DNA from 3 places in the Arthrobacter sunyaminii genome. Region 1 is predicted to be linked to each of the others. Evidence: riboswitches for the same ligand, from Rfam matches in the RefSeq annotation. Region 1 holds a riboswitch; each other region holds the start of a gene.
The links. Region 1 has a riboswitch for S-adenosylmethionine ahead of KG104_RS15415 (hypothetical protein). Riboswitches for the same ligand answer to the same signal wherever they lie in the genome.

Region 1 (3,268 bases):
ATCACCGTCCCGGAAAATGATGGAGCGGAAACCGTCCCACTTGGGCTCATAGGAGTAGTCCCCCTCGGGCAGCGCAGTCACGGCTTTGGCCAGCATGGGGGCTACGGGCGGCATTACCGGAAGTTTCATGGGCCCCATTCTTACCCGGTTTTCAGCCGAGGGGAATGGAAACGCCCAGCCCCGCGGCAAACGCGGTCAGCAGGTCCCGGCCCTGCTGCCAGTTCCCGATGCCGCTTTCATCATTGATGTGGGTCAGTGCTCCGGCGTCGATCACGGGGACACCCCAGGCCTGGGCCAGCAGCCGTGCTCCGGGGAGGGTGCAGTAGGGATCGTTTTCGCTGGCAACCAGCAGTCCGGGCACCGGAAGCGGCTCCAACCGCGGGTCCCGGAAAGATCCGGCAGTGTCCGGGAAGGCCGGCTCGGCCGGATCCGGCGGCGCCACCAGCAGCACACCCCGGGCGCCTTTCGGATTGCGCAGCAGCCACTCGGCGGAGGCCAGGCAGCCCAGGCTGTGGGCCACGAGGATGGTGTCACCGCCGCGGGAGCCGGCGGCGTCGTCGAGCGCGTCCATCCAGTTCTCCAGGTTCGGGTCATCCCACGACGACGGCGAAATCCGGGACACGTCCGGGGCACCGTCCTGCCACCGGCTTTGCCAGTGCTCATCATTGGAGCCGCCGATCCCGGGGACCATGGTCAGGTGCATGCTGTTCGCCTCTCATCCTGTGGTGCCGGGAGCCGGCAGCCGGGAATATCTGCTCGGAAACCGGTGCTGTCAATGAACATGAAGAAGATCGGTTTCCTGTCCTTTGGACATTACCGCGACGTGCAGGGTTCCTTTGTCCGCACCGCCAGGGACGCCCTGCTGCAGACCGTCGAAACGGCGGTGGCAGCCGAGGAAGCGGGTATTGACGGAGCCTTCCTTCGGGTCCACCACTTCGCCCCGCAGTTCGCTGCGCCGTTCCCTCTGCTGTCCGCCATGGCCGCACGGACTCACCGGCTTGAACTGGGCACGGCGGTGATCGATATGCGCTACGAAAATCCGCTGTACATGGCCGAAGAAGCGGCGGCCGCGGATCTGATCAGCGGCGGCAGGCTTCAGCTGGGCCTGAGCCGGGGTTCACCCGAGCCCGCGCTGCGCGGATATGAGGCATTTGGCTACGTTCCCACCGGGGACAGCACCGATGCGGATGAGGCCCGCAAGCACACGCTGGTGTTCCGGGCTGCGATTGCCGGTGCAGGTTTGGCGAACGCGGATCCGATGATGACCGGCAGTTCCGACGCACTGGCCATCGATCCGCAGTCCCCCGGCCTCGCAGAACGGATCTGGTGGGGTTCCGGAACCCGGGCGACGGCCAAGTGGACCGGCGAACAGGGCATGAACCTGATGAGCTCCACCCTGCTGACGGAGGATACAGGAGTTCCCTTCGACGAGCTCCAGGCCGAGCAGATTGCGGTGTTCCGCAAGGCCTGGGCCGATGCGGGACATGAGGGGACTCCGCGGGTATCCGTCAGCCGCAGCGTCATTCCGCTGGTGACCGACACCGACCGCCGGTATTTCGGGCTGCGCGCCCAGGCCGAGGGACGCGACCAGGTGGGGCGGCTCGACGGCGGCCTGGCCCGGTTCGGCAAGAGCTACATTGGCGAACCTGATGTCATTGCCGCCCAGCTTGCCGCGGACGCCGCGGTTCAGGCTGCGGACACGCTTCTGGTGACGGTGCCCAACCAGCTGGGCGTGGACTACAACGTGCAGCTGCTGGAGAACATCGTGAAGCATGTCGCGCCGGCGGCCGGCTGGCGCTGATGCCTCCCGCACCCGGCGGTTCCCGGCTGTCACCGGCATGCGCTATGGTGGTGTCAGCTTCACGAGAGGTGGCCAACGCCCGGAGGAATCCGGGTCCGTAAAAGCTCCGACTGGCCTCACACCAACCCCATGTTCGGCGGGTGGTTCGGATGACGAAGCGGCCTGACGCCGCCCGGCGCAGGCAAGGACAACCTGTAAAGGAACACGCTGTGAGCACTTCCAGTGACACCCGCTGCGCCAGCTTCCGGCCCGGCCATAACATCCATCAGATCCATGCCAAGAAGCTTGTTGGCTTCGATGACTGGGTGGATGCCCAGGCCTACGTGGACCTGGACCTGGGCATCGTCCAGGTGGTCGTGGACGGCAGGCAGCAGCTGATGTGGTTCCATGACCTGCCGACGCTGGCCCTGGCCCTCGCCGGTTCCGGCGGAGCGGCCCAGTGGTGCGCCCGATACTCCTCGCTCCTGGTCCCCGGCGGTTTCGACGGCCCGGCCCGGCGCTCTTTTTTCTACTTGGCGACGCCGGAAAAGCTCAGGCCGTGTAGCGGCTTCAGTTCAGCATCCGGCGCCGAAGCCGCTTCAGCACAGCAGGGCTGAGCCCGGCGTCGCGCAGGTACTGTTCCGCGTCCAGCCCGTCCAGGGCGCGGAACAGTTCACGCCGTCCGTCGGCCACCCGGGCGGCTTCCTGATCGGGAGTCAGCGGCTTTTCCCGCGGATGCACCTGCGTGGCGTGGAAGGCATTAATACCGCGGACCGCCTGCTCATAATCATCGGCAATGGCCTCCGGTGATGCCCCGGCCAGCTGGAGCAGCAGCATGGCAATGAGCCCGGTGCGGTCCCGGCCGGCGGAGCAGTGGATCACCACCGCGCCGTCGTCGGCGTCTGCGAGGGCCTGAACGACGGCGGCGATCTTCTCCGGCCAGCGGCGCAGGTTCTCCCGATACCACTTGGGTGAATCCATGTACGGGCCGCAGAGCGCGGTGAAGTCGGGATCGTTCGCTTCCTGGGTGGGCCGGGTCAGGAAGGTGATGCCGGCGGCGGCGTCGGCGCCCACCTCCGGGTCGGTGTCCCGGCGGCCCTGCTCGACGTCGTTGCGGAGGTCGACGACGGTGCGGACGCCTGCTTCGCGGGCCTGCGCCCAGCCGCGCTCAGTGAGCCATTCGGACCGGCCCATCCGGAAGATCCGGCCGGGTGCCACGGAGCCGCCGCCGGCAACCGGGATGCCGCCCAGGTCACGGGCATTCGCCGCGCCTTCCCACTCCACATCCCGGTTGCCCATCACGCCACTCTAGGACCAGTCGAAGAAGCCCTTGCCGGACTTCCGGCCGAGCTCGCCGCGCGCCACCTTGTCACGAAGGATCTGCGGCGGTTCAAACCGCGGACCAAGGGTTTCGGCAAGATACTCGGCAATGCCCAGGCGCACGTCCAGACCCACAATGTCGGTGGTCCGCAGCGGTCCCGTGGGGTG
Region 2 (3,268 bases), 1.8 Mb from region 1:
GGGGTCCGGTCCGCCCAAAAGGTGCGCGGCTGCCCGGAGCGGCAGCGGATCAGGGGTCCGGTCCGCCCAAAAGGTGCGCGGATGCCCAAAGCGGTAGCGGATCAGGGTCCGGCCCGCCCAAAAGGTGCGCGGCTGCCCAAAGCGGCAGCATTTGCCCAACTGGTTCCGCCGCCACCGGGAAAGGCGACCACTTTGGGCAGGCGCATCCGGATTGGGATTCTGCTGCCGGTGCGGACCGGCAGTGATTTCCCGAAGGGTGCGCGGATGCCCAGAACGGCAGCGGATCAGGGGTCCGGTCCGCCCAAAAGGTGCGCAGCTGCCCAAAACGGCAGCGGATCAGGGGTCCGGTCCGCCCGAAAGGTGCGCGGATGCCCAGAACGGCAGCAGAACTAGATCTCGACGAGGCCCTTGGCCGTGTTGAACGTGACGGACATGATGCCGGGCGTGCCCTTGGGGGAAATCCACGTGACACCCACGTTCTCCAGCGGTTCCTCGGCCGGGGTGCCCAGCCACTGCGCCACACGGTCAGCGGAGCCGGCGATGGTCAGCGAGTCCAGCTTCACGGCACCGGGCATGCCGGGCAGGGCGGCCGAGGGGTGCAGTTCCTCGGTTCCGTCATCCCAGCGCAGCATGTACGGCACCTGGGGGTCGGCGATCAGGCCGTTGATGCCGATCTGCCGCCAGGTCAGTTCCTGTCCGTCGGGGAACTTCCGGTTGCCCGGAACGGAGAGCCGTCCAAGCCGTTCTTCAAAGGGGGCGAGGTCATCCACGGCCACGCACCAGCCCATCCAGCCGCCGCCGCACTCGGAGCGCTGGCGCACTGCCTGGCCGAAGGGAGCCTTGTCCGAGGCCGGGTGGTTCAGGGCCTCCACCACCTCGACGTACTGATGGTTGGCCAGGGGAAGGATCATGTTCCGCGTACCAAAACGCGGATGGACGCCGCCCTTGACGAAGTCCGCTCCCAGAGCGTCTGCGATCCTCTCTGTCGTGGCCAAAAGACCGTCGGATTCACTGGCATAAGATACATGGTCCAAGCGCATGCGGCCCATAATGGCACGTTGTGACCAGCGTCTCGACTTAGGACCACCTAAGGCGGCCAAAGGCGCTTTCCCCGCAGCCGCCGGGAAAAGGTACGCGCCATCCGTGCCGCCGACGCCCTGGAAATGATCCGTCACACTCCTTGCAGGCGCCGGACTTATCCGTTTTCATAGGGGATAGGTCATGAGTGCCAGCAGATAGCCCCGGCTTGCTGGCCGGCAACCCTCCAACCGCGGTGGGGTGCCCCGGGTGAAGACCTGGCCCTGCCTCAACGGATGCAGGGCAAGCGCGGGTCCCACGTGGCTGCCGGTTACCTTGTTCCGGCCGGAAGTCTCTGTGCGGCCCTTAGGTTATGGGAGCTAAGCAGTGTCAGAAAACTGGTCCTTCGAAACCCGTTCCATCCATGCCGGCCAGGAGCCCGACGCCGCTACCGGCGCCCGCGCCCTGCCTATTTACCAGACATCGTCCTTTGTCTTTCCCAGTGCGGAAGCAGCGGCCAACCGGTTCGCCCTGGCTGAGCTTGCCCCCATCTACACCCGCATCGGCAACCCCACGCAGGAAGCGGTGGAAAACCGGATCGCTTCCCTTGAAGGCGGGATCGGGGCACTTCTGCTCGCCTCCGGGCAGGCCGCGGAAACCTTCGCCATTCTCAACGTGGCCGAAGCCGGAGACCACATTGTGGCCAGCCCCAGCCTCTACGGCGGCACGTACAACCTGTTCAAGCACACGCTGAAGAAGTTCGGCATCACCACAACGTTCGTGGCCGATCCGGACAATCTGGAGCAGTGGCGGGCGGCGGTGCAGCCCAACACCAAGGCCTTCTTCGGTGAGGTGGTCTCCAACCCCCGCCAGGACGTACTGGACATCGAGGGCATCAGCGCAGTGGCGCATGAGGCCGGTATTCCCCTGATCGTGGACAACACGCTCTCCACCCCGTACCTGATCCGGCCCATCGAGTGGGGTGCGGACATTGTGGTGCACTCGGCCACCAAGTACCTCGGCGGGCACGGTACCGCCATTGCGGGCGTCATCGTGGATTCGGGCAATTTTGACTTCGGTGCCGATCCGGAGAAATTCCCCGGCTTCAACACCCCGGATGAGAGCTACAACGGTCTCGTCTATGCCCGTGACCTGGGCGCCGGCGGCATTCTGGGTGCCAACCTCGCCTACATCCTCAAGGCGCGGGTCCAGCTGCTGCGCGATCTTGGCTCCTCCGTGTCCCCGTTCAACGCGTTCCTCATTGCCCAGGGCCTGGAAACCCTGAGCCTGCGCATGGAGCGGCACGTGAGCAACGCCGTCGCGGTGGCCAACTGGCTGGAAGGGCACGACGACGTCGTCTCCGTCGCCTATGCGGGCCTGGAGTCCAGCCCGTGGTTCGAGCGCGGACGCCATTACGGGCCGCGCGGAACGGGCGCCATTGTCTCCTTCGAGATCAACGGCGGCATCGACGCCGGCAAGCGGTTCGTGGATGCCCTGGACCTGCACTCCCATGTGGCGAACGTGGGTGACGTGCGCTCCCTGGTCATTCATCCGGCGTCGACCACCCACAGCCAGCTGGGGGCCGAGGCGCAGCTGGCAGCGGGAGTCAGCCCCGGGCTGGTCCGGCTTTCAGTGGGCATTGAGCACATTGACGACATTATTGCGGACCTCGACGCCGGGTTCCGGGCAGCCAAGGGAGCGTAGCGGGCAGCGTGACACTTCCTTCTACCTCAAACGCTGCCGGAACCGCCGGCCGCACCGCGCCGCAGCACTCCGCCGGGGACGGGGTGCTGCGGCATGCGCGCATCGGCAGCCTGCACCTGGAAACCGGAGGCTACCTGCCGGACGTTTCCCTTGCCTACGAGACGTGGGGGACCCTCAACGCGGATGCGGACAATGCCGTACTGGTGGCCCACGCCCTCACCGGCAGCACCCACGTGGCCCGGGGCAGCAGCGACGAGGACGGCTGGTGGGACGCACTGGTGGGTCCGGGCAAGACGGTGGACACTGACCGGTACTTTGTCGTCTGCATCAACATGCTCGGCGGCTGCTACGGATCCACCGGACCCTCGTCACCGGATCCGCAGGGGCTCCCGTGGGGTTCGCGGTTTCCCTTTGTCACGGTCCGGGACTCGGTCCGCGCTGAGGCACGCCTGGCCGATCAGCTGGGAATCCGCGTCTGGCACACCGTGCTCGGCGGTTCCCTGGGCGGCGCCCGTGCTTTGGAATGGGCCGCCACCGAACCCGGCCG
Region 3 (3,268 bases), 710 kb from region 1:
CGGCGGAACCCCTCAGCGTGCCGGAATCCCTGCCGGCTGCAGACGGAAGGACGCGCCGCGGTGGTTTTCGGGCAGCTTGTCACCGGCACCGAAGAGCTTGTGGCGCAGCGTCCCCGGGGTATATTCCGTCCGGTAGGCACCGCGCTTCTGCAGCTCCGGCACCACAAATTCCACCACGTCCTCGAAGGTACCCGGGGTAATGGCGTAGGCCAGGTTGAAGCCGTCCACATCGGTCTCTTCCACCCACCGGATCAGCTCCTCGGCGACGTCGGACCCCGAGCCCACCAGCCGCGGACCCAGCCCGCCGATCCCCGCGGATTCGGCGATGTCGCGCACCGTCCAGGGTTCGCCGTCGTCCTTCGCTTTTTGGAAGTTGTCCGCGGCAGACTGGATCGCATTGGACTGCACATTGCCCAGCGGCTCGTCCAGGTTGTAGGTGGACAGATCCACGCCGAGCCAGCCGGACATCAGGGCCAGGGCACCCTCGTCGCTGGCGTACCGCTGGTAGTCCACATGCTTGGCTTCGGCTTCCTCGGATGTTGCCGCGGTGATGATGGTCAGCAGCGTGTAGATCCGGATGGAGTGGCGGTCCCGGCCGGCGGCTTCGGCGGCATCACGAATCCGGGTGACCGTGGCCCTGAGCTTTTCCTTCGTGGGGGCGCCCACGAAGACGGCCTCGGCATTGCCGGCGGCAAAGGCAATGCCCCGCGGCGAGGCGCCGGCCTGGAAGATCACCGGGGTGCGCTGCGGTGACGGCTCACTGATATGGATGCCGGGAACCTTGAAGTACTTGCCCTCATGGTTGATGTCATGCACCTTCGCCGGGTCGGTGAAGATGCCGCTGTCCTTGTCCCGGACGACGGCGTCATCCTCCCAGGAGCCTTCCAGCAGCTTGTAGATCACCTCGAGGTATTCATCCGCGTGGTTGTAGCGCTCGTCGTGCTCAAGCTGGTCTTCGGCACCCATGTTGCGGGCCGCCGAGGGCAGGTAGCCGGTAACCACGTTCCAGCCAACCCGGCCGTTGGTGAGGTGGTCCAGGGTGGAGAGGCGCCGCGCGAAGGGGTAGGGGTGTTCATAGGCTGTTCCCGCGGTGATGCCGAAACCGAGGTGCTCGGTGACCAGTGCCATGGCGGAGACCAGCAGCAGCGGGTCATTCACCGGCACCTGGGTGCCCTGCCGCAGTGTGGCCTCGTTGGAGTTTCCATACACGTCATAGGTACCCAGGACGTCTGCGATAAAAATGCCGTCAAACAATCCGCGCTCGCAGGTTTGGGCCAGGTTGGCCCAATAGCGGAGATCCGTGTAATTCGCGGACTGGTCCTGCGGATGGCGCCACAGTCCCGGAGACTGATGGCCCACGCAGTTCATGTCAAAGGCGTTGAACCGGATCTGCCGCCGGCTGTTCTGAGGTGTTGAGGAAGATGATTCGGACACGGGGAAATCCTTCGGGACGGGACGCACCCGCTGGGGCGCCGTACTTGCCGTTCGCGGACGCGACACGGCCGGATCCTCATCTGGGGCACCCCGCTACGGAAAGAGGGTTGCCGCCCAACCAGCCAGAGCTTTGCGTTGGGACTCATGATCCTTCGCCACCAGTATTTGCACAGCGGAACAGGCAAGGAAAGAACATGACCCCGTGTGAACGGATTTATGACCCCGCATGACCACTGGTTGGCAGCACGCCCCATCCTGTCCCAGACTCCACAGATAGCTTGGCCTCCACTCCCACCCCCCCGGCGCCCCCGCCGGCACAGGCGGCGTCGAAATATTACGCGGGGGACTTGCCGGTTTCCGCAATCGCGCGTTTAGTTGCTCTTGACCATCCCGAGCGGCTGAGAGACCTGGATCAGTGAAGCCGCAGCAACCCTGGTTGCCGTACCTCCTCCTTGAGGGACGGCAATAGCGAGGACAACACCGCAGGAGGCCTACCGGCCCAAGGCGTTATCCGTAGGGTGCTACTGCCAGGACCGATGGAGAGTTAACATGACCGCTCTGGCTTCACAGTCCCCTGCCGCCGCGCCGCCCCAAACGCGCGCCGCCGGCTCCGCCCTTCCCGTTGCCTTTTCCTCCCTCGGCCGCGCATTCGGCTCCGGCGGTGAAACCCACCAGGTGCTGCGGGACATCACCTTTGACGTACATGCCGGCGAAGTCCTGGCCATCCTGGGCTCCAGCGGCTGCGGAAAGTCCACGCTCCTGCGGGCCGCAGCCGGCCTGGACGCTCCAACCAGCGGGGAAGTCCGGATCAACGGAACACCCGTGCGCGGCATTGATGACCGGTGCGCCGTCGCGTTCCAGGAACCGCGGCTGCTGCCCTGGCAAACCCTGCAGGCCAACATCGCCATGGGCCTGCCCAAGGGCATCAGCGCCAAGAACGGCAAGGCCAAGGTGGCCGAACTGCTGGAGCTGGTGGAACTGGCCGCCTTCGCCAAACACCGTCCCCGGGCAGTTTCCGGCGGCATGGCGCAGCGCGCTTCTCTTGCCCGGGCCCTTGCCCGCACGCCCGGCGTGCTCCTGCTGGATGAACCGTTCGGTGCACTGGATGCCCTGACCCGACTGAAGATGCAGGACCTGCTGCTCGCGGTTCACCGGGCCACCCCCACCACGGTGCTGCTGGTAACCCACGACGTGGACGAAGCCCTCCAGCTGGCGGACCGCATCATCGTCCTGGGCAGGGAGCCCGGTGCTTCCGGAGCCACCATTACAGACACCATCACCGTGCCCGGCCCGCGCCCGCGGAACCGCGCCTCGGCCGAGCTGGCCCGAATGCGCGGCGAGCTCCTGGCCCGCCTCGGCGTCGACCGCCACTAGAACTTCTCCCGGCGTCACCCGTCTAAGGGCCGCTACCCCCGCCGTTCTGCGCCCATTTTGCGCATGAACCGCGATGCCTCGCAGCCAACTCATCAGAAAGAATTTCCATGAACAGCCGTTCCCTCAGTTCCCCCTCAGCTTCCCGCACCGCGCTCAAGGCCCTGGCCGCAGCCGCCGCCGCAGCTTCCCTGCTGCTGACCGGTTGCGTGGCAGGCGAGGATTCCGATGCCGCCGCCGACGCCGGCGCGGCCGACGGCGGAACCCTCACCCTCGACTTCGCCACCTACAACCCGCTCAGCCTGATCATCAAGGACCAGGGCTGGCTGGAATCCGCCCTCGCCGACGACGGCGTCACGGTGGAGTGGGTGCAGTCGGCCGGCTCCAACAAGGCCAATGAAAACCTGCGCTCCGGGGCGATCGACGTCGGTTCCACCGCAGGCTCCGCAGCACTGCTGCACCG

Region 2: linked by a shared signal. The riboswitch ahead of KG104_RS05670 (bifunctional o-acetylhomoserine/o-acetylserine sulfhydrylase) and the one ahead of KG104_RS15415 (hypothetical protein) in region 1 are both predicted to bind S-adenosylmethionine.
Region 3: linked by a shared signal. The riboswitch ahead of KG104_RS01010 (LLM class flavin-dependent oxidoreductase) and the one ahead of KG104_RS15415 (hypothetical protein) in region 1 are both predicted to bind S-adenosylmethionine.

Annotation. Positions count from the first base shown of each region.
Region 1 is NZ_CP076456.1:3,401,463-3,404,730, forward strand. Features, by position in the region: gene KG104_RS15400 (ATP-dependent DNA ligase) at 1-129, opposite strand, end outside; gene KG104_RS15405 (RBBP9/YdeN family alpha/beta hydrolase) at 152-703, opposite strand; gene KG104_RS15410 (LLM class flavin-dependent oxidoreductase) at 776-1,801, shown strand; SAM riboswitch class IV at 1,859-1,995, shown strand; gene KG104_RS15415 (hypothetical protein) at 2,011-2,397, shown strand; gene KG104_RS15420 (tyrosine-protein phosphatase) at 2,351-3,079, opposite strand; gene KG104_RS15425 (3-hydroxyacyl-CoA dehydrogenase family protein) at 3,089-3,268, opposite strand, start outside.
Region 2 is NZ_CP076456.1:1,292,090-1,295,357, forward strand. Features, by position in the region: gene KG104_RS05665 (VOC family protein) at 390-1,040, opposite strand; SAM riboswitch class IV at 1,218-1,333, shown strand; gene KG104_RS05670 (bifunctional o-acetylhomoserine/o-acetylserine sulfhydrylase) at 1,405-2,721, shown strand; gene metX (homoserine O-acetyltransferase MetX) at 2,730-3,268, shown strand, end outside.
Region 3 is NZ_CP076456.1:201,233-204,500, reverse strand. Features, by position in the region: gene KG104_RS01010 (LLM class flavin-dependent oxidoreductase) at 13-1,434, opposite strand; SAM riboswitch class IV at 1,470-1,584, opposite strand; gene KG104_RS01005 (ABC transporter ATP-binding protein) at 1,984-2,808, shown strand; gene KG104_RS01000 (aliphatic sulfonate ABC transporter substrate-binding protein) at 2,916-3,268, shown strand, end outside.